DNA from 4 places in the Desulfitispora alkaliphila genome. Region 3 is predicted to be linked to each of the others. Evidence: riboswitches for the same ligand, from Rfam matches in the RefSeq annotation. Region 3 holds a riboswitch; each other region holds the start of a gene.

Region 1 (5,870 bases), on a different contig from region 3:
CTTGCCGTCTGGAAGACAGTTCAGAAGCAGGATTATTATGACTAGGGGGGATAAATATGACGGGGAACATTCTGGGAACAGCAGTGGGGGCCATTGTATTTGCTATTATATGGTATTTAGTATTTATAAAAAAGAAAAAAGATGTGCCTAAGCAAGAGAAAGTGATGGAATTAATCATAGTAACCTCGTTATGGGCTATTTTTTTTAATACATTCCAGTACATTGTTGACTGGTTTTTAACCTAAATACCGCAAGGAAAAATTACCTTGCGGTATTTAGCCATATCCCGGATCAGGGAAATCAACGGGTAAGCAGATAACTACACCAACTTCAGGGTTTGCAGAGTCAACATGAGGGTTTAAATCAATAAGTGCTTCTAATTCTATACCAAATAGCTCTGCTATTGTGGCAAATGTATCACCCTCCTCTATCAGATAGAGGGTTGTATTTTCTGGGCATTCTGGTACAGGTGGTATGCATAAAATCTCACCTGGCACTAGGGGAACACTTGGGTCTATATGAGGATTAGCAGCTATTAATATCCGCACAGATAGCCCAAATTCATCGGCAATGGTTGCAAGAGTATCTCCTTCGTCTACTTCGAAAAAGATGCTATCAGGAGGACATTCAGGAAATGGCGGTCTGGGAGTTGGTGTGGGAACTGGTGTAGGCGTAGGTGCTGGTTTTTTAGGGATACAAATAACTTGACCTATCTGCAAGTTAAGAGGATTAACGTTGGGGTTTGCACTTTGAATTGCAGCAACAGTAGTATTAAAGCGCTGAGATAATTTAAAGAAGGTATCGCCCGGTTTAATAGTATAGGGCTGTGTTATTTCAGGACACTTATGAGACATTGGTATTCACCTCTACATAATCGCGTTAAGGCATATTGCCTTTGAATATACTATGTAGTTAATCAGCAAATGTGAATTAGGAGGAAAGCAATGACTAGTACTTTTGAGCTGCGCACAGAATATGAGCGCAGACACAAACGCTTTAAGGGCCAGAGAGAAAAACATCACAACAGGGTAAATGCAATAAGTAATTTGCGGTTAGGTGTTTTTGGGTTAGGTGCTGGAACAGCTGCATATTTATCATTTCAAGATGAGCTTTATATGAGTATAGGAGTATTGATTATAGCTCTGGCAATATTTATATACCTTGTATTTACCCATAACAAGCAAATTGAACATCGGGACAAAGCTTCTGCCCTAGAACAGATTAATGCCGATGCTTTAAAGCGTCTTGATCATGAATGGAGCAAATTCTCAGATACTGGAGCAGATTTGGTAGATGAAGAGCATCCATACAGCAGTGATTTAGATGTTGTGGGAAAAGGGTCTCTTTTTCAAATGATTACTACTGCTGTAACTCCTTTAGGGCGCAGAAGGTTAGCTGATGACTTAACTCAACAGGAAAATGATATTGAAACTATCTATTCGAGGCAGGAGGCGGTTTTAGAGTTAGCTCAAAAGCACAAGTGGAGACAGGAGTTTCAAGCCATGGGGATGTTGAGCCAAGGAGATATGGATGATCCGGAACCCTTATTAAAGTGGGGGGGAGAACGATTACCATTATATCAAAGCAAAGGATTAAAGCTTTTAATTCAGATTATGCCAGTGGTAACATTTAGTTTGGCCATTTCCTTTTTCATTTTTGGAGCAACACCTTACTATTTCTTGCTTGTTGCGGTTGCTATTCAAGCGGCTATCCTGGCTTTTAATAGTGGTGTAAGGAATCAAGTTTTGGCTACTGCTTCCAAGTTCAATAATAGCATAAAAAGCTATGAAAAAATGTTGGCTCTTTTAGAGAGAGAGAAATTTAAGTCCCCTTACTTGAAAAAGTTACAAGTTCAAATGCTGAATGAAAAGGGAGAGTTGTCGGCGAAGCAATTGCAGGAGCTAAGTAAAATAATTCAGTCCATTTCTAATCGCCAGAGCTCAATTTTTATGGTAATTAATTTACTGATATTATGGGACTATCGCTTTATGTTTGCCTTAGAGAAATGGAAGGTGAATTCAGGGCGATTATTGGAGAATTGGCTAGATGCAATAGCTCAGATTGAAGGGTTGAATAGTTTGGCTTTACTACAATACGATAACCCTGAATGGGAAATGCCAAAGCTGAACCAGGATGAGATCGGTATAGTTGCTGAAAATATGGGACATCCTTTATTGTCTAGACAGGTGCGGGTATGTAATGACTTAGAAATAAAGCCTCCAGCAGATATCCTGCTAATAACCGGATCCAATATGTCAGGGAAGAGTACTTTATTGCGTACTATAGGCATTAATCTTGTGCTAGCATACGCGGGAGCGCCTGTATGTGCGCGCAAGTTTCAATGTCCATTGCTGAATGTTTATACTTGCATGCGCGTAAGTGATAATTTAGAAGAGAGTACGTCTTCTTTTTATGCAGAATTATTGCGGATAAAGAAAATTGTAGAAGCATCTAAAAGTGAGAAAGTATTCTTTTTATTAGATGAAATCTTTAAAGGCACCAATTCCCTTGATAGACATGATGGGGCAAAGATGCTCATAAAAAAGATGAAAAAGATGGGGGCAATGGGCTTGGTATCTACTCACGATTTAGAGTTAGGACAGCTCGAGCAAGAAACCAATGGGTGTGTAATTAATTTCCATTTTCGTGAGTACTACCGAGGTGGTAAGATACAGTTTGATTATAAACTGCGGTCGGGCATCTCTACAACCAGGAATGCCATGTATTTGATTAAAATGGCTGGTATTGATTAGTATGAAATATAGCGGTTCCTCGAGGAGCCGCTATAGCTATATTACCTATTAAGTAACTTTTGGTTTTCGGAGACTGGATATCTTAGTAACATCGTAAGGAGTTTCTTGATATACATAGTAGTTTAACCAATTGGCAAATAGCAAATTGGCATGAGCCTTCCAAGTTACCAAAGGGTCTGCAGAAGGATCGTCATTAGGAAAGTAGTTTTTAGGCACAGTAATGTTTTTGCCTTGATTTATATCTCGCTCATATTCTAGTTTCAATGTCTCTGGATCATATTCCGAGTGTCCTGTTACAAATATTTGACGCCCATCTTTAGACCCCACCATATAAACTCCGGCCTCGGGAGAAACAGATAATACCTCTAATTCAGGTACTTTTTCAATGTCCTCTAGCCTCACTTCGGTATGCCTGGAGTGAGGCACATAAAAAAGATCATCAAAACCTCGAAGTAACTTAACATTTTTTTTGCAAGTTATGTGGGGAAATACACCAAATTTTTTCTCTGTTAAAGAGTGTTTAGGGATACCGTAATGATGACAAAGGCCTGCTTGAGCACCCCAGCAAATGTGGAAAGTGGACGTAACATTTTCTGTAGTCCAATCCATAATGTCTTTTAGTTCATTCCAGTAATCTACTTTATTAAAATGCAATTGCTCAACTGGCGCTCCTGTGATTATCATTCCGTCAAATTTTTCATTTTTAATATGAGAAAAAGTCTTGTAAAAAGTCTGCAAGTGCTCGGGGTGAGTATTTTTTGATGTATGGGTAGCTGGATGCAATAATACCACGTCTACTTGCAGTGGAGTGTTACCTATTAGTCGCAACAACTGAATTTCTGTAGCTATTTTTGTGGGCATAAGATTTAATATAGCTACGCGTAAAGGACGAATATCCTGGGTTTGAGCTCTGTTTTCATTCATTACGAAAATATTTTCTTGGCTTAATATTTCTGTAGCGGGTAAATTATCTGGTATTTTTACAGGCATAGAAAGCACCTCCTAAATCTATAAAATAAAAAAACTCTCCCTGAGATGAAGGAGATGTTAATTGCAATACTTTTCTCTCATCTCTAGGTTAATATAACCTACAGGAATTAGCACCTTGCACTAGTAGTGCTGGTTGCCGGGCTTCACTGGGCCAGTCCCTCCACCGCTCTTAATAAGAGATACTTATAAGAATATATTAAATTTATTTAAATTTATCACTAGTAGCAGGAGATGTCAAGGAAAAGCTGCAGAGGAATCCTAAACATTTTGTGGAAGTAAAAAATATTGGGTAATACTAAATCTTGTGAGGTGATTATATGGAATTAATTGATGCTATTCGAGCTAGAAGAAGTATCAGGAAGTTTAAAGAGGACCCGGTTCCTGATAAGCTGGTTCGCGAATTACTGGAAGCAGCAAGACTTGCTCCGTCTGGGGTGAATTTACAGCCGTGGCGTTTTGTAGTTGTAAAGAGTTCAGAGTCTAGGGCTAAGCTAGCAAAAGCCACACCCTTGTCTTTTGTAAGCAAAGCACCTGTGGTTATTGTCTGTTGTGTAGACACCCAAATCTTAACCAAGAATGCGATTATGGATAGAGCGACAGAATTGAAAGAATCGGGGGCATTTGTGGGAACTGACTTAGAAGGATTTGAACCAGAGAATTATGCAGACAAAAAGCAAAAGATGGAACAACATGCTGCTATGGCGTATATGAGTCTAAATACTGCTATTGCAATAGACCATATCACCTTGAGGGCGGAAGACTTGGGGCTAGGAAGTTGTTGGGTGATGATGTTCAGTCAGGGTAAAGTAAAGCAGGCAATTGAGCTAGAGGATAGATATCACGTTGTGGCATTGTTACCTATTGGATATCCGGATCAGCATCCTAACCAGAGGCCTAGACTGTCATTAGAGGAGATTATTATAAAAGAGGTTTAGGAGAATTCAGTTCTATACTTTTAAAGGATGCTTAGAAGTTTAAGCATCCTTTAAAAATTCGGTTATTTTGGGTTTCTGTTAAGCTTTTCTTTAATACTAGGATAAAGCTCTAAATTACTGTGAGGGAGAAACAATCCTGAAGTATATTTATTCATAAAATCCTGGTTAGCATTCATTTCAAAATAAGTAATTCTTCTGGCTATTTCTTCAAGTTCCTGGCGCTTTTGTTGAGATAACAGAGCTAATTTAGCTCCCGTCCCAGAACTATTTCCCAGCTTAACTATGCGCTCTCGTGGCAAGTCTGGGTATAAACCGATTGTAATAGCTGACTCAGTATCTAGGTAGTTACCAAAAGCTCCTGCTGTATAGAAGTGTTTGATGTCCTCCATAGGACAACCAACTGCTTCTAAGAGTACAGAAATAGAGGCGTTAACAGCTCCCTTTGTTCTTATTAAATTTTTCAAGTCCGATTGAGATATGCAGATATCCAGGCCGTTGGCACTTTCTTCAGCTGAGACAAGGGTGTAGGAATTTGTATTTTGTTTAAAATAGCCTTTACGGTCGACTATTCCGCTTAAGAGCATCTGTGCAAGACAGTCCACTAAACCTGAACCACATAATCCCTTAGGACTAATATTGTTAACTGTATTATAGGATACTTTCTTAGTCTGGGGATCAATTTGAATTTTCTCAATAGCACCTGGTTCTGCTCTCATTCCTTGCTGAACTACACCGCCTTCTAAGGCAGGACCTGCAGCTCCAGCACAGGCGACTAACCACTCTTGATTTCCTAAAATCTTTTCTCCGTTAGTACCTATGTCCACTAATAGAGATGTTTCTGGGCTCTTGTGCATACCGCTAACTAGAACTCCTGCAATTACATCGCCTCCCACGTAACTACCAATGCTGGGAACAAAATAAATTAGTCCATGGGGAAGCATATTAAGGTTTAGTTGGGATGCTGTAATTATATCTGGGGAATTTATGACAGGGATATAGGGCTCTTTACAAACTTGGGAAGCATCAAGGCCTAACAGCATATGGATCATAGTAGTGTTGCCAGCAAAAGCTGCTGCTGTGATGTCCCGAGCACTTATATTTTGTAGTTGAGCAACTTCTTCGATAAGAGAGTTTAGGGTGGCGATAATAGATTGCTGTAGTTGGTGTTTACCTTCTTCAGTATAACTGTGCT
Region 2 (5,870 bases), on a different contig from region 3:
GACAAACCGGGAAAAAGAAACCCTAGACTTAATGCTTCAGGGTATGAGTAATATTGAAATAGCAATTGAACTGGGGATTAAAGAGAGAACAGTTAAGGCTCACGTTAGTAAAATCCTTGAAAAGCTTGATGCCAGCGATAGAACCCAGGTAATAGTTATGTTTTTAAAAACAAATTAGTACTAAAGTACAATTTATCTTAAAACAAATGCAGGCTATAATTATAATTAAGTTAAGGACGACTTTCCATTATGGAAATTCATCCCCCCCTAACTATATAGCATACAGCAAAAGAGACCATCCCCCCCAAAATGGTCTCTTTTTGCTGTGTTTTTTTTACGATCCTCTTTGTGATATAATTGTTCCACAATAGAGAAAAAATAGGAGGATGATAAAATGAAAGTAGATGTAAACTGGCAGGGAAAAATGCACTTTAAGGGCATCTCTGGCAGTAACAATAGTGTTGTAGATATGGATGCCAATCAAGCTGCAGGGGGAGATGATTTAGGGGCTTCGCCTATGGAGTTGCTACTCATGAGTATAGGAGGTTGCACAGGCATAGACATAGTTAGTATTTTGGATAAAATGAGAGTGCAATATGACGACCTTAAAATTTCAGTTTCTGGAGAAAGAGCTACTGACCACCCAAAAGTATTTAAAAAAATAGTGATAAACTATACTCTTTTGGGAAAAGACATTCCTCAGGATAAGGTAAAGCGAGCAATTGAGCTTTCGGTGAACAAGTACTGCAGTGTTAGCAACAGTTTAGCGGGAGTGGCAAAATTAGATTATACCTTGGACATAAAGCAGGAAAAAGATTAACATGTATGGAACTATTAAATTATCAGAATTATAGGAGGTTTTATTGTGAAAGTCCTAATAAGTCCTGATTCATACAAGGGTAGCTTGAGTGCATTAGAAGCAGCCAAAGCAATGGCCTCAGGGTTTAAACGGTGTAATGAAAGCAAAGAAACCATTTTAGTGCCTATGGCAGATGGGGGAGAGGGAACTACCTTAGCTTTGGTAGAGGCAACAGGGGGCACCATGCACAGCGTTAGTGTTACTGGTCCTTTGGGTGAGCCTATAGTAGCCCAGTGGGGAAAGTTAGGGGACGGAACTACAGGAGTTGTGGAAGTTGCCCAGGCCTCAGGGTTAACTCTAGTTCCAGCTGATAAACGCAATCCATTGGTTACTACTTCTTATGGTACAGGAGAATTAATTAAAGCTGCCCTAGATCAGGGGTGTACAAAATTAATTTTGGGTATTGGTGGAAGTGCTACCAATGATGGTGCCATGGGGTTAGTAGCTGCTCTAGGAGTAAAGTTTTTGGACGGCAGAGGAAATGAGCTGACAGGATGTGGAGGTCAGCTACATAAGATTGCTAGAATAGATACAAGTGGATTAGATTCGCGGTTAGAGAAAGTTGAAGTTAATGTAGCCTGCGATGTGACCAATCCCCTCTGTGGTGAGGAAGGGGCTGCTAGCATCTACGGTCCGCAAAAAGGTGCAACTCCGGAAATGGTAAGGGAATTAGATCAGGGCCTGTTTCACTTTGCGCAACTATTGAAAGAACAGCTACAAAAAGAGGTGGCTGAAGTTCCTGGAGCCGGTGCCGCTGGAGGGATTGGGGCAGGACTGCTGGCCTTTCTAGATGCCCAGTTGACACCTGGAGTTGACTTAATTATAGATGCAACTGGGATGGAGCAGCTAGCTGAACAGGTGGATTTAGTGATAACAGGTGAAGGAAAAACTGATGGACAAACGGCAAGGGGTAAGGCGCCTGCGGGAGTAGCTAAACTGGCCAAAAAATATGGAAAACCGGTTATTTGCATATCTGGTAGCGCTGATCTAAACTGCGAAGAGTTACATCAAATAGGGGTTGATGCTATTTTTAGCACAGTAAACCAGCCCATGGAGCTAAAGGTGGCTATGGATCAGGGGGCACAGTTAGTAGAAAATACAGCTTACCAAGTAGCTCGATTATGGCAAGCAGGGTTAGCATATAAGGATAAATAAAATATAAAGAGAAAGGACGGTGATTTGGTGAAAGTAGGAGAGGTGATGCAACGGAATGTTACCACAGTGGAAAAAGGAGAATTGGTGGGAAATGCAGCTAAGCTAATGACTAGTGGGTGCATTAGTGGACTCCCAGTTATGGATGGAGAAAAGGTTGTGGGAATGATTACGGAATCAGATGTTGTGCAGATGTTTATCCCGGGCATTTTGCGAGTGCTAGGGGAAGTCCCAAAGATTCCAGGGCTAGAAAAGTATTTGGAACGAATGGATGAGTTGGCCCAAAAGAAAGTGGAACAAATCGTCTCAACTCATGGTGCGGTTACCATTACCGAGGAAGTAGAACTAGGGGAAGCTATAGCGCTAATGGTTGCCAAAGGGGTAAAAAAATTGCCGGTTACAAAAGAAGATAAACTGGTTGGAATAATTACATATTCGGATATAATAAAAGTGGTTGCAGATAGATCGTAAGATAAAGGGAAAGACTTCACTCCATGAGTGAAGTTTCTTTTTTTTTATTTTACAGGTGACAAGACAGCTGCTCGGGTGTATAATGGTAAATATAATTTTAAGATAGGGGAGTGGAGATAGATGGATAAAGAGAATATGGAGAAGCAGTCCTTTCTACGTCGAAAGGGTGTGGAAATTTCCCTAAGGCGATATGGGATAGATGCATTGGGAGCAATGGCTTTGGGTTTGTTTTCATCTCTAATTGTAGGCTTAATTCTTCGAGTAGCTGGAGAACAGCTGGGAATAGGCTTTCTGGAAGAGATAGGGGCGTTGGCTTCTAGTATGATGGGACCAGCTATTGGGGTAGCTGTAGCATTTGGTCTAAAAGCGCCACCCTTTGTCCTGTTTGCATCGACCATAACTGGAGCTGCTGGCGCCCAGCTGGGGGGGCCTGCAGGAGCCTTTGTAGCAGCGCTAATTGGTGCTGAAATAGGGAAATTAATATCTAAGGAAACTAAAGTTGATTTAATAGTAACTCCAGCTACTACAATTATTACCGGAGTAGCTGTAGCCCAAGTGATAGGCCCGAGAATATATAATTTTATGATAGAATTTGGAAATCTGATAATGATTGCTACTGAGATGCATCCAATACCTATGGGAATTATAGTTGCCAGCTTGATGGGCTTAGCATTGACTGCACCTATTAGCAGTGCAGCAATTGCCATTATGATGGAGTTAGGAGGCTTGGCCGCAGGGGCAGCCACAGTGGGTTGTGCTGCTCAGATGGTAGGGTTTGCAGTAATTAGCTACAGGGATAACAAGATGGCGGGGTTAATGGCCCAGGGCTTAGGTACATCCATGCTTCAGATTCCTAACATTGTAAAGAACCCCATGATCATAGTACCGCCAACCGTGGCAGGAGCCATACTGGGTCCCTTTGTAACAACAATTTTTCCTATGTATAATAATCCTGCAGGGGCGGGAATGGGAACAGCTGGCCTGGTAGGGCAAATTGGCACCATGGACGTGATGGGAATGGGTTCCCTTCCTCTGATTATAGCGTTCCACTTTATATTGCCCGCAGCAATAGCTTTGGCCGTAGCTATTGTCATGCGAAAGGCAGGCTTAATCAAAGCAGGAGATATGAAACTAGACCTATAAAATAAATTTTGGGCGAAAATTTGCTTTCTGTAGGAGGAAACGATATAATAATGTCGAATAAAGTTTAGAATTCTTATCTAGAGAGGTGGAGGGACAGGCCCGATGAAACCCGGCAACCAACTGGAAACAGTTAGGTGCCAATTCCTGCAGGCTAGGGCCTGAGAGATAAGAGGGGAATGATAGACCTCTCGTATTTAGCGAGAGGATTTTTTTTTGCACCATAGGAAAGTATTTTCTTTAATCAAAAAGGAGGTTTAAATATATGGCCAAAAAGAGACTATTCACCTCAGAATCGGTTACCGAGGGACATCCGGACAAAATGGCAGATCAGATTTCTGATGCTATTTTAGACGCTATTTTTAGCCAGGACCCCAATGCCAGAGTAGCTTGTGAGACTGCAATTACAACTGGTATGGTACTGATAACAGGTGAAATTACAACTAATTGCTATGTGGACATACCAAAAACTGTAAGAAATACCGTAAGAGAGATTGGATACACTAGAGCCAAGTATGGTTTTGACTGTGATACCTGTGCAGTTTTAACGGCTATCGATGAACAATCACCTGATATTGCCCTTGGTGTAGACCAGGCGCTAGAATCTAAAAAGGGGGAAATGAAGGATAGTCAGATTGAGTCCACTGGTGCGGGCGATCAGGGAATGATGTTTGGCTTTGCTTGTAATGAAACTGAAGAGTTAATGCCCTTACCAATAGCTCTTTCTCACAGACTGGCACGAAAGTTAGCTGCCGTGAGAAAAAGCGGTGAATTAGAGTATCTTCGTCCTGATGGCAAGACTCAGGTTACAGTAGAGTATATGGACGACAAGCCTGTACGAATTGATACTGTGGTAATCTCAACTCAGCACGCACCACAAGTTGAATTAGAGCAAATAGAACGAGATTTAATTGCGAAAGTGGTAAAGCCCATTGTTCCAGAAGAGTTACTAGATGATGAAACCAAATATTTGATAAATCCTACTGGCAGATTTGTTGTGGGTGGCCCTCAAGGAGATGCGGGTCTAACAGGGCGAAAAATTATAGTAGATACTTATGGGGGTTATGCTCGACACGGTGGAGGTGCCTTCTCAGGAAAGGATCCCACAAAGGTTGACCGCTCTGCCGCCTATGCTGCTAGATATGTGGCTAAAAATGTGGTGGCTGCTGGCTTGGCCGATAAGTGCGAAGTGCAATTGGCCTATGCAATTGGAGTGGCAAAACCGGTATCGGTTATGGTAGAGACCTTTGGAACAGAAAAGGTTCCAGTGGAAAAGATAGAGGAATTAATAGAAAAGAACTTTGACTTGAGACCTGCTGCAATCATCAGAGATTTGGAGTTGCGCAGACCTATTTATAGACAAACAGCTGCCTACGGGCACATGGGTAGAACAGATATAGATCTGCCATGGGAAAAGACGGACAAAGCTGATGCCTTGAGGGCAGAGGCTGCAAAGAGCTAACACCTTTTGGTGTTAGCTCTTCTTTAATTACCGCTGTATTGACAATTATCACTGTGCCCATGGCACTGTTTTTAAAAGATCACTAAAGTCGGGTTGGTCGGAAAAGTAGGCTTCTACAGTTTGATAGATATTTTCGCCACGACTATCTTGATAAACCCAGTAGTACTGAGCTTTTATCAATTTAGGAGAGGTATCTTGACTTATCCAAGCCTTAAACCTGTAATCAACCAATGTGCCGAAGTTTTTCTGTATCTGTCCTGGCTTTAGATTTCGCAATTTAAAGGTATAGGCATAGGTATCCATGGTAACTTCATTATTTATTAAATCAGTGCTTATTTTTTCCGAGCCTTCATAGGAGACTTGGGTTATGGGCTCAGATAGGTGGAGAACCTTATAGTCACCTAAATTGTGTAAGTTGGTCATAGGGCTTAAGTGGGGGTAATTTGCACTGACAGATTTAAATGGTGGCTTTTTTTGGTCCACATCCCACTCCACAACTCTGTAGTAATACTTATCTCCTTTCCGGGCAGTTTCAATTTCTCCATAATACACATCTTGAACGAAAATTGCATCTAAATGTCGCTGAGCAATTGCATGGGTAGCGGCTAAACCTGCTGGATAGTAAAGTACTTTATCTGGTTCGCTGTATTCTTCCCAGGTGCTGACTTGCCCGTAGAGGCTTAGTTGTTGCTCATTTTGCTTCCTATAGTTTACAATAGCTTGGGCCAAGGGGCTACTCTCTAGTGTCTTTGAGCTCTGGGTTTCAGGTTTTTCCAAGTGAGCTGT
Region 3 (5,870 bases):
CAGGCAATCTACTCCTAATCCTTGAAGTACAATCGTTGCAGTCTGAGGGTCTGTTCCCACAAAGGTTCTTCCATCTTCTTGAAATGTCATAGTACAAATTACAGGTAGAGAGCTATTCTCTTTGGCCGCTAATACTGCCGCTTTAGCCTCATACAGGTCGGAAATTGTCTCGATTAAAATCAAATCGGCTCCCGCTTCCCTTCCCGCTATAACTTGTCTCTTAAAAATCTCATACGCCTGCTGAAAGCTAACTTCACCCAAGGGTTCTAACATTTTACCGATAGGCCCTATGTCCAAAGCAACCCATTTGGCATTTGAGCTTTTAGCCAGTGCTACTCCCTTTTTTATAACTTCTTCTACACTGTAGGAGCAATCCTGTAGCTTCAATTGATTTGCCTGAAAGGTGTTCGTTGTAACTATATCTGCACCTGCAGCTACATAACTTTTGTGAATCTGAGCAATTTTTTCTGAGTGTTCTAAGTTGTACAACTCAGGTAATTCTCCTGGTTCTAAACCCGCCTCTTGTAACATTGTCCCCATGGCACCATCAAAAACTAAAAATTGTTTATCTTTAAAGAGCTCCACAAGTTCCTTCCTCCTTTCGGTAACTGCAGTAGTTGTAAGCTGTACAGTCTACACATTTCTTTTTTTTAACTGCTAAAGGTTTTTCTGATAACCCTATTATAGCTGTCACTGACTTTCTAGGTGTTAACAGATGACTACTAGTGATGGCAAGGCCAATTTTTTGATATGCCTTTAGCTCCTTTAATATCTGCCCCTGTAGCTCTAGGGGCAAATCTCCATAACCAGGACTGTAGCGAGAAGTTAGGTGGGACCCCTTTACAACCTTCTTAATCTCTTGCTCTACCTGATTGCACAAAGCTTCGATAGCCTCGGTTGCACATGCATCTAAGATGGCTGCCCTGGTCATATCAGTCAGTTGGTACTGCCTAATTTTCCGGTCAACCTCCGCACCAAGGGTTGCCGCTAAAACTACACATTTCTCTACTTGAGCCAAGTATTCTCTAATAGAATTCCCCTCAAGATTGATGTTACTATCTGTTAGAGTTACTTCTTCCCGCCCCTTTTCTAACTTATAGATACCATAATGATACCGAGGCTTGGAAATCAGCTTTATCTCTTCAATACAGCTTTGAATTACTAGCTCTAGATTATAGTCAATGGTCTGACCTTTATAACCCAGATAACGCAGCACCTCATCTCGATTAATTTCCATTGGGTCACCTCTCTTCCCTCTAGATTGCCTGACTTAAATTTTTAAGTTTACCCACTATTGCTCTGGCAATTTGAGGTTGATTCATAGTGTAAATATGGACTCCATCTACCCCATTGCTTACTAGCTCCTCCGCCTGCTCTGCTGCATATTCAATTCCCCATTTTTTCAAGGATTCAGGATTGTTCTCGTATTTTACCAAGAGCTTAATTACCTTAGCAGGTAGGGAAGCGCCACACATATAAATCATCTTTTCAACTTGCTGCTTACTTAAAATAGGCATTATTCCAGCGGATAGTTTGCAATCTATTCCAGCCCTGTCTAGCTTTTCTTTAAATCTATAGAAAAGCTGGTTATCAAAAAACAGCTGAGTAATTAAGAAGTCTGCTCCTACATTTACTTTTTGCTTTAGATATTCTAAATCCCGCTGCACATCACTGCATTCAATGTGGCCTTCAGGATAAGCAGCAGCCCCCACACAAAAACTTCCTTTTGCTTTTATCTCTTCTATAAGGTCTACTGCATAATTATATCTAGCTTGTCCTCGCTGGTTATAATTTTTAGGGTAATCACCTCTCAGTGCTAGTACATTATATAGATTATTTTGCTTTAGCTTTTCTAAGGTGCTCTTGATTTCTTCCTCTGTACTAGTGATACAAGTGAGGTGAGCTAAGGCTTCAATCTCGTATTTTCTTTTGATAAGTGAAGCAATATCAATTGTGCTCTTGCTACCTGAGCCTCCGGCTCCATAGGTGACACTAATAAAATCAGGTCTTAAATGAGCTAGTTCATCGATAGTTTTGTAGATTGTATCAATATCCCCATCTTTCTTTGGCGGAAATACCTCAAATGAGATAACAGTTTTTTTTTGCTCGAAAATGTCTCCAATATGCATTGATGTCAGCTCCTTATTGATTGTCTGTTTAATTAAACATAAAAAGCCCCTTCTTTTCGTAAGAAGAGGCGTCTTAAAGGCATAAAGCCATACTTGAAAAACTCTCTTCCTATCTCTCAGCTAAAAATAGCTGCAGGAATTGGCACATTTTCAGCTAATGCTGACTGTTGCCGGGCTTCATCGGGCCAGTCCCTCCACCACTCTTGATAAGAAATTTATTATTTATATTTAATTTTATTTATGATAACATTATTTGTTGGTGTTGTAAAGGCTAATCCAAGTGTCTGCGCTGTTGAATTATGAATTTCCTGCAAAAGCTCCGGGTTCTCCATCAGTGACTTCCCATAAGAAGGAATCATTTCTTTGATTTTCGCTTCCCACTCTTCCATGTTTTGTGGAAAACACTTTTTGAGTACCTCAAGCATAACGTGAACCACAATAGAAGCACCTGGAGAAGCTCCTAGTAATGCTGCAGCTGATCCATCTTCAGCAGTAATCACTTCCGTACCAAATTGAAGTGTTCCTTTGCCACCTGCCTCAGTATCCTTGATAACTTGCACACGCTGGCCGGCTACTACTAGATCCCAATCTTCGCTTTTGGCGTTAGGGATAAATTCACGTAATTGTTCCATTCGCTGTTCTTTGGATAACATAACTTGCTGAATAAGGTATTTTGTCAACGCCATCTCTTTTGCGCCTGCTGCCAACATAGTTAAGACATTATCCGGTTTTACGGAAGTTAATAAATCAAATATTGAACCCTGTTTTAAGAACTTTGGTGAGAAGCCCGCAAATGGCCCAAACAGCAGCTCCTTTTTATTGTCAATAAATCTGATATCAAGGTGGGGGACAGACATTGGCGGAGCACCAACCTTAGCTTTACCGTATACCTTTGCATAGTGCCGTTCTACAACAGATGGATTATTACATGCCATAAATATTCCGCTTACCGGAAAGCCTCCAATATGTTTCCCTTCAGGAATACCGGACTTTTGCAGTAAATGTAGGCTTCCTCCCCCGCCTCCAATAAAGACGAATTTTGCAGTATGCCGTTCCACAGTACCGCTGTGGAGATTCTGCACTTTCAACTCCCACAATCCGTCACTGGTGCGTTTAATATCCTTAACATTATGCTTATATCTAATGTCAGCATCTTTTCTGTCCAAATGGTCAAATAACATCCGTGCTAAAGCACCAAAATTCACATCAGTTCCATATTCGGTTTTCGTTGCAGCTATTGGTCCATTAGACTTACGCCCCTCCATCATAAGTGGAAACCATTCTTTTAGGTCTTCTGGGTCATCAGAAAATTCCATCCCGTGAAACAAAGGGTTATTTGCCAGGGCTTCAAAACGCTTTTTTAAAAACGCTACATTCTGATCTCCTTGTACAAAGCTCATATGAGGTAGTCCCATGATAAAGTCCTGAGGATTACTTATCAGGTTTCTATTTACAAGATAAGACCAAAACTGCATTGAAACCTGAAATTGCTCATTGATTGTTATAGCTTTGTTAATATCTATAGATCCGTCCGGCTGTTGAGCAGTGTAGTTAAGCTCACATAGCGCCGCATGTCCCGTTCCCGCATTATTCCATTCGTTAGAGCTCTCCCCTCCTGCTTTCTCCAACTTCTCAAACACTGTAATTTCCCATCGGGGTACTAATTCTTTCAAAAGTGTCCCTAAAGTGGCACTCATTATGCCTGCACCAATCAAAACAACGTCTGCTCTACTTGTTTTATTACTCATTTTTACCGTCCTTATACCTTAATATTTGCAGAAAGGATGCAAGTGCAACTAGTCATACACCTTTTCTAATTAATTATATATTAATATATTTTATCAGAATTTTGCATAGATTAAAACAATTATTTTGTATAAACATTTAAGAACCACTATGTATGTTATACCAAAAATACAAGTTTCTCTTAAGAAGTCAAAATATCTTCTAAAAATTCATCAGAAACTTTATATTCTTTTGGTCTTTGAGTTACTAATTTAACAAATCCATCTCCTTCTAAGTTACTCATTATTTGATTTACTTTATATCTCGATTTATTAGAGAATTTCATCAACTGCGTTACAGCAAAATTGGTTTCTTCATTAACAAATACACTTAAATATGTCATTTTCCTTAATACATCTGATTCTTCCATTCGTTCTTTCCAGATATCACCTTTAAAGTATTTATGAATTCTTTCTATTTTGGACAAATTTATTTCTAAATCTTCAATAATTCCTTCTTGTCCTGATAAAAGTAATTCTAACATATCGATCAAATAAAAGGTCACCTCTCCTCTATTTAAAGGATAAGGTATTTCTTCAAGAGCTTTATAATACTTTGATTTGTTCTTATTTATTGCATAAGAAAAAGTTATTGCAGAGTATCTCTCCAAATATCTAGATAAATAACTACAAACTAATAAACGCCCTGTTCTTCCATTGCCGTCATAGAAAGGATGTATATATTCATAATAGTAATGTCCAACCATATAGCGATATAATTCTGGATACTGTTCATCATTGAGAAAATTAATTAATGCGTTTAATAATTCAATAATTTCCACTTCAGAACTTACTCCTATATGAGTTGTGTTTGATCCATCATTTATCTCTACGTATCCTTTTCTAAATAGTTCACCGTCAGGTTCATCTGCCTTATCTATCTCATCTGAGACTAAATCATCAAAGAGTTTTCTAAAATCTGATATTTCCGTAAAAGGTTTAATTTGCTCAATATACAGATATGTTTTCATTAATCCTTTAAAACGTTTTTGTTTTTTTTCAGATTTCATTACGTCGCCTAATACATCTTTCAATTCTTTTTTTGTACTACGTATACCCTCTATTTCATTATTACTTTGTGCTTCGTTTACAATTAGTTTATGGAAATATGGCTCTACAACGAATTTGGGAAGCTTACTAATAAGTGTAGATATTTTTGAACTATTAATTAACACTTTGTTATTTAAAGTCATTAATTGGTGGGTATTCACATAAAATAATCGGTAGATTTCATTAGTTATTTGTCCTTTTCTAAAACCTTTTATACTTAAATTTGTTATATAACTACCGTAACTGCTGTTTCTTTTTTCTACCTCATTTTTATAATAATCATTCCCCTTTTTGTAAAAAACTTTAGATAATTTTTCATATTCCATGTTTATCACCTGCCTTATTTAAAATTATGCCCGTTTTTTAATTTATATACTCAATTATATTTTATTAAACGTAAAAAATGAAGCTAATTTTAAATTAAATTTTCGTGATTTTTAAAAATAAACGGCCTGAGATCACAACATATATTTGTTGTGATCAGGCCGTTTATTATTTGTTTTAACCTTTTTTAAAAAACCTATTTACTTATGATACGGCTCTCCCCGACTAATCCTAAACGCCCGATACACCTGCTCCAGCAGTATCAATCTCATCAGTTGATGGGGAAAGGTCATCGGTGAAAAGGATAACCGCAGTTGGGCTCGCTCTAGCACCTGATCTGACAACCCAAGAGAGCCTCCAATAATAAAGATAACTTGACTTTTCCCGGTCACAGCCAAGTTGTCTAGCTTTGCAGCTACTTGTTCTGAGGTGAGCATCTGTCCCTGAACATCTAAGGCTATTACAAAGCTGTCCTGCTTTAGCTTTGCCATAACCCTCTCTCCCTCTCGCCTCTTTATCTGCTCCATTTCCGCCTCACTGGCTTTATCTGGCGTCGGTTCATCACTTATCTCAAAGATATTTA
Region 4 (5,870 bases), on a different contig from region 3:
TAGAAGTGAAGCCACCAGTCAGGAGATAAATACTGAACACACAAATAAGAAATACCTACCAGGGGCCAACTTGCCCTTGAGCTTAGAATGTGATACTGATTTGGAGCGGGTAGTGTCAGGTTCGGAAGTAATTGTTTTGAGCTTGCCATCCCATACTGTTAAAGACTATTTAGAACAAATTAAGCCCCTTTTAAATGAAAGTACAGTTATTGTAAATACTGCTAAGGGATTTGATGTAGGGACACTTCAGCGTTTGAGTCAGGTGGCAGCTACAGTCCTGCCGGGATCTGAGAATAACTTTGCAATGCTATCAGGTCCATCCCATGCGGAGGAAGTAGTGAAGCAAATGCCCACTGCAGTAGTATCTGCATCTAAAAGCAAGAAAACCGCAGAGTTCGTGCAGGATTTATTTATCTGTTCTAGTTTTCGTGTATATACAAACCCCGACTTGGTTGGAGTTGAATTAGGTGGAGCATTGAAGAACGTTATTGCATTGGGGACGGGGATTTCTGACGGTTTAGGCTTTGGTGATAATACAAAAGCGGCATTTATAGCTAGGGGAATTGCTGAAATCGGAAGATTAGGAGTAGCCATGGGTGGCAACCCATTGACCTTTGCGGGACTAAGTGGTGTGGGAGATTTAATTGTAACATGCACAAGTGCTCATAGCCGCAACAGAAGGGCCGGAATTTGCATCGGCTCGGGAAAAACTTTGAACCAGACGCTAGAAGAAGTAGGAATGGTAGTTGAAGGAGTAAACGCTACCAAAGCAGCCTACAAGCTGGCACAGCAATATCAAGTGGAAATGCCTATTGTAGAGGAATTATATAGTATATTATTTGCAGATCAGGAAGCCAGCTCCGCAGTTAGAAACTTAATGGAACGAGTAAAGACAAATGAGATGGAAGACATAGGTTTAGCAGGAGACTTATGGGAAAACAATTAATTTTTCAAAGTACGGCGGATGCCGTGCTTTTTTTTATTATTTTCATGTAATAATCAAGGACTAGGCTCATATATATATATTGTTAATTACATGTGCCAATAATAGGAAGAATGAATATGATTAGAAATGAGGGAGGGATGAACTGGGTTAGTAATAGGGTGTGCCAGTAGTAAAGAAAACATAGTATAGTAAGGAGGGAACGGTGTTGGAGGAGAAACTAGATATTTTTCAAGACATTGTTGAGCGTACAGGAGGTGACGTTTACTTAGGCGTAGTAGGACCTGTGCGAACTGGAAAGTCAACATTCATAAAAAAATTCATGGAAACATTAGTGCTGCCAAACATTGAAGAAGAGAATGAACGGGACAGAGCTACAGATGAGCTTCCTCAAAGTGCTGCAGGCAAAACAATCATGACTACAGAGCCCAAGTTCATTCCCAATGAAGCAATAGAAATAAGCGTGCGCGAAGGAGTAGAAGTTAAAGTAAGGTTAGTTGATTGTGTGGGTTATACTGTGGACGGGGCACTGGGCTATGAGGAAGAGGATGGCCCGAGAATGGTGACTACTCCTTGGTTTGAAAATGAAATTCCTTTTCAGGAAGCTGCTGAGATAGGTACCAGAAAGGTGATTGAAGATCACTCTACTATTGGACTGGTCGTTCTTACAGACGGGTCAATCTCAGACATACCAAGAGAAAACTATGAAGAGGCTGAGGAGCGAGTAATCGCTGAGCTAAAAGAGCTAAATAAACCATTTTTAGTTATCCTAAACTCAACAAACCCCTATAGTGCTCAAGTATCAGAGCTAGCAGGTGAGCTAGAGGAAAAATATGATGTGCCAGTGTTGCCAATAGATTGCCTCAACCTAACAGAAGATGACATTCTAAAGGTATTAGAAGAAAGTCTCTACGAATTCCCAGTCAAAGAGGTAAACATTAGTTTGCCAAAGTGGGTGGAAGAATTAGAGTACAGTCATTGGCTGAAAGAGCAGTTTGAAACAGCTGTTAAAGAAAGCGTGGGGCAAGTTAAAAGGCTTAGGGATATAGATTATGCTCTAGAGAACCTGAGTGTCTATGAATTTGTTAAGGCAGTAAACTTGACTAATATGGATCTAGGAACGGGAGTAGCTTCAATTGACCTAAAAGAATCAGAAGGACTATTCTATAAGGTATTGCAAGAGGTAAGTGGCTTTGAGATTGAAGGGGAGCATCACCTATTGAGCCTCATGAAAGAGCTAAGTGTGGCTAAGCGTGAATACGACAAAGTTGCCCAGGCACTCCATGAAGTGGAAGAGCATGGCTATGGAGTTGTCACACCACAAGTTGATGAAATGACTTTAGATGAGCCTGAGCTAATTAGAACAGGGGGCAGATTTGGAGTAAAGCTTAAGGCAAGTGCGCCTTCTTTACACATAATCAAAGCCAACATAAACACAGAAGTTACACCGCTTATTGGCACTGAGAAGCAGTGTGAAGAGCTGGTTAGATACATTGAGAATGAGTTTGAAGAAAACCCCACAAAAATTTGGGAATCCAATATTTTCGGAAAGTCCTTGCATGAATTGGTTCGTGAGGGTATTCAGAACAAACTATATCGCATGCCAGACAACGCTCAGACCAAACTGCAGGATACACTGCAGCGCATTGTCAATGATGGCAGTGGTGGACTCATATGCATTATAATCTAAAGTCGGCTAGTCCGACTTTATTTTTTCTTTCAAAATAGGTTGACATAAGCGTCTAGTATTGATATACTACTGAAAAACACATACGTTTTCTTATCCAGAGAGGTGGAGGGACTGGCCCAATGAAACCCGGCAACCGGCTCACATGAGCAATGGTGCCAAATCCTGCAGGTGTATACCTGGGAGATAAGAGAGGCTTTTTGCTAAGTACAACCACCCTCTTCTTATCTAAGAAGAGGTTTTTTGTTTACCAAAAATAAATGAGGAGGTAATGTTGATGACCAAAGAAGAAAACTTAAAGTTAGATACCCTAGCAGTACATGGAGGCCAGCAGCCTGACCCTACAACTGGCTCAATGGCAGTACCTATTTACCAGACTACTTCTTATGCTTTTGAAAGTAGTGAGCATGCAGCTAATCTTTTTGCCTTAAAAGAACCGGGAAATATATATACTAGGATTATGAATCCTACCACGGACGTTTTTGAAAAGAGGATAGCCCTATTAGAGGGTGGGGTTGGAGCTTTAGCAGTAGCTTCAGGACAAGCAGCAGAAACTCTAGCAATACTCAATCTAGCTAAGGCTGGGGATGAAATCGTTGCGGCTAACAGCCTCTACGGTGGCACCTATAACCTATTTACCCACACCTTGCCCAAAATGGGAATCAAGGTTAGGCTTGTAGATCCTGATAACCCTGAAAACTTTAGAGAAGCTATTAACGAAAAGACAAAAGCTGTATATGGAGAAATCATGGGTAACCCTAAGCTTAACGTTTTGGATATAGAGAAAGTAGCCCAAATAGCTCATGAAGCTGGAGTTCCTCTGATTGTAGATAACACAGTGGCTACGCCTTACCTGTGCAAGCCCTTTGACTTTGGCGCAGATATTGTGATCCATTCGGCTACCAAATTTATTGGCGGCCATGGAACTAGCATAGGTGGTGTAATTGTGGACTCGGGGAAATTTGATTGGAGCAATGACAGGTTTCCCGAATTTACAGACCCTGACCCAAGCTACCACGGAATCAAATTCCACGAAGCATTTGGACAGTCAGCATTTATTGTTAAGGCTAGAGTACAGCTACTGCGAGACATAGGAGCGTCCATCAGTCCCTTTAATGCCCATCAACTGCTCCTAGGCTTAGAAACCCTGCATTTGCGGATGGAACGTCACAGTGCTAATGCGCTGGAGATAGCTCAGTACTTAGAAGAGCACCCAGAAGTGAGCTGGGTCAGCTATCCTGGGTTAAAAAGCCATCCATCTCATGAGCTAGCGCAAAAATACTTAAAAGCTGGTACAGGTGCAATTATGACCTTTGGCTTAAAGAGAGGAAAAGAAGCAGGACCTAAATTTATCGAAAACCTAAACCTATTTTTCCACCTGGCAAACATAGGAGATGCCAGATCTCTAGTAATTCATCCGGCAACAACCACTCATCAACAGTTAACAGAAGAGCAACAGATTAGTTCTGGAGTTACCGGGGATATGGTTAGGCTGTCAGTGGGTATCGAAGCGGTGGAAGATTTGAAAGCAGACTTAGATAATGCTCTAGAAAAGTGCAAGTTTATTGAATAATAGTAAAAATTCAAAATCGGAAAATAGGGGCGTAAGCCTCTATTTTTCTATTATTAAGTATTGCAAAAGCTGGATAGAGTTGCTATAATGTCTATCATACATAGATAAAAATCCACGGCTGAGAGACAAGGGAGTGGCTAATTTGAAAAAACAAAAATTTTTTATGATTAGCTCTGAGATACTGCCAGAAGCAATCATGAAAACTGCTAAGGCAAAAGAGATACTGGCAAAGGGTGAAGCGGAAACAGTAAATGAAGCAGCGGAATTGGCTGGTATTAGCAGAAGTGCATTTTACAAATACAAAGATGGGATTTTCCCCCTTTACAGAGACAGTCACAACAAAATTGTCACCATTTCTCTTGATTTAGAACATAAAAGTGGTGTTTTGTCAAAAGTACTTAACTCAGTTGCAGCTGAAGGTGGAAACATTTTAACCATAAACCAAGGACTGCCCCTACAAGGTCTCGCCAATGTGACCCTATCTATAGAAACTACAGAGATGAATGTGACAACAGAGGATCTTTTAAACACTTTAGGTGATATAAGCGGTTTAAAGAACCTCAAGGTTATAGGGCAAAGTTCTCAAATATAATAAGCTAAGAAATGGAGGAAGGAGAAATGGAAATGAAAACAATAAAAGTTGGAATTATGGGTATGGGAACAGTAGGAACAGGAGTTATGAAAATTATTGAAGCACAAAGGGAATATATTTACAATAAGATTGGGGTCAACCTAGAAATCAAGAAAGTACTAGTGAGGGATGTAACTAAAGAGCGCAACATACCAGTACATCCGGAGGTATTGACGGATAACTATGAGGACATTACCAAAGACCCTGAGATTAAGATATGTATAGAGGTAATGGGTGGCGTAGATACAACCAAAGACATGCTTCTAGATGCTATTGAAAATGGCAAAAGCATAGTAACAGCAAACAAGGATCTAATGGCTATAAGTGGCAAAGAGATCTTTGAAAAGGCTTATCAGGCTGGAGTAGATGTGAAGTTTGAAGCCAGTGTAGCAGGTGGTATTCCCATCATCAGACCTCTAAAGGATTGCTTAGCTGCTAACAGAGTTTCTGAGATAATGGGGATTATCAACGGTACTACAAATTACATTCTGACTAATATGACAGAAAAGGGCAGCAACTTCCAAGATGTGCTCAGAGAAGCTCAAGATTTAGGATATGCTGAGGCTGACCCAACTGCGGATATAGAAGGCTTTGATGCAGCGCGAAAAATTGCTATTCTAGCTTCAATTGGATTTAACACTCGAGTTACTTTAAACGATGTTCACGTAGAGGGCATCACAAAAATAACTTCGCAAGATATAGCCTATGCAAAAGAGCTGGGTTTTGTGATAAAATTATTGGGAATAGCAAAGGCAGAGCCCGGTGAAGTAGAAGCAAGAGTTCACCCTGTATTTATTCCAAAGAACCATCCACTAGCAGCAGTTAACGATGCATTTAATGCAATCTATGTCAAAGGGGATGCGGTGGGAGAAACTATGTTTTATGGACCAGGAGCTGGAGAAATGCCTACTGCCAGTGCAATCATGGGCGATGTGGTAGAAGTAGCTCAAAATATTAAAACCGAAACAGCTGGTAAGAGATACAACTGCACATGCTTTGAAAAGAGGAGAATCAAAACTATTGGCGAAATGGAAGC

The links. A riboswitch is a leader RNA that binds a small molecule or an ion and turns the genes downstream of it on or off. The one in region 3 is predicted to bind S-adenosylmethionine.
Region 1: linked by a shared signal. The riboswitch ahead of metA (homoserine O-acetyltransferase MetA) and the one ahead of metF (methylenetetrahydrofolate reductase [NAD(P)H]) in region 3 are both predicted to bind S-adenosylmethionine.
Region 2: linked by a shared signal. The riboswitch ahead of metK (methionine adenosyltransferase) and the one ahead of metF (methylenetetrahydrofolate reductase [NAD(P)H]) in region 3 are both predicted to bind S-adenosylmethionine.
Region 4: linked by a shared signal. The riboswitch ahead of GGQ84_RS05525 (homocysteine synthase) and the one ahead of metF (methylenetetrahydrofolate reductase [NAD(P)H]) in region 3 are both predicted to bind S-adenosylmethionine.

What each region holds. Positions count from the first base shown of each region.
Region 1 covers NZ_JBNPXS010000008.1:49,021-54,890, reverse strand. Annotated here, with positions in the region: gene GGQ84_RS04700 (hypothetical protein) at 1-45, shown strand, start outside; gene GGQ84_RS04695 (LPXTG cell wall anchor domain-containing protein) at 57-245, shown strand; gene GGQ84_RS04690 (LysM peptidoglycan-binding domain-containing protein) at 276-854, opposite strand; gene GGQ84_RS04685 (MutS family DNA mismatch repair protein) at 945-2,753, shown strand; gene metA (homoserine O-acetyltransferase MetA) at 2,802-3,743, opposite strand; SAM riboswitch class I at 3,818-3,922, opposite strand; gene GGQ84_RS04675 (nitroreductase family protein) at 4,061-4,678, shown strand; gene GGQ84_RS04670 (ASKHA domain-containing protein) at 4,741-5,870, opposite strand, start outside.
Region 2 covers NZ_JBNPXS010000005.1:1,997-7,866, reverse strand. Annotated here, with positions in the region: gene GGQ84_RS02960 (response regulator transcription factor) at 1-178, shown strand, start outside; gene GGQ84_RS02955 (OsmC family protein) at 395-820, shown strand; gene GGQ84_RS02950 (glycerate kinase) at 866-2,014, shown strand; gene GGQ84_RS02945 (CBS domain-containing protein) at 2,042-2,482, shown strand; gene GGQ84_RS02940 (PTS sugar transporter subunit IIC) at 2,603-3,625, shown strand; SAM riboswitch class I at 3,696-3,797, shown strand; gene metK (methionine adenosyltransferase) at 3,888-5,084, shown strand; gene GGQ84_RS02930 (copper amine oxidase N-terminal domain-containing protein) at 5,133-5,870, opposite strand, start outside.
Region 3 covers NZ_JBNPXS010000001.1:78,368-84,237, forward strand. Annotated here, with positions in the region: gene GGQ84_RS00410 (homocysteine S-methyltransferase family protein) at 1-585, opposite strand, end outside; gene GGQ84_RS00415 (vitamin B12 dependent-methionine synthase activation domain-containing protein) at 572-1,237, opposite strand; gene metF (methylenetetrahydrofolate reductase [NAD(P)H]) at 1,257-2,129, opposite strand; SAM riboswitch class I at 2,236-2,342, opposite strand; gene GGQ84_RS00425 (malate:quinone oxidoreductase) at 2,348-3,877, opposite strand; gene GGQ84_RS00430 (Fic family protein) at 4,057-5,289, opposite strand; gene rlmH (23S rRNA (pseudouridine(1915)-N(3))-methyltransferase RlmH) at 5,488-5,870, opposite strand, start outside.
Region 4 covers NZ_JBNPXS010000010.1:66,561-72,430, forward strand. Annotated here, with positions in the region: gene GGQ84_RS05515 (NAD(P)H-dependent glycerol-3-phosphate dehydrogenase) at 1-946, shown strand, start outside; gene spoIVA (stage IV sporulation protein A) at 1,152-2,633, shown strand; SAM riboswitch class I at 2,721-2,823, shown strand; gene GGQ84_RS05525 (homocysteine synthase) at 2,908-4,203, shown strand; gene GGQ84_RS05530 (ACT domain-containing protein) at 4,346-4,795, shown strand; gene GGQ84_RS05535 (homoserine dehydrogenase) at 4,822-5,870, shown strand, end outside.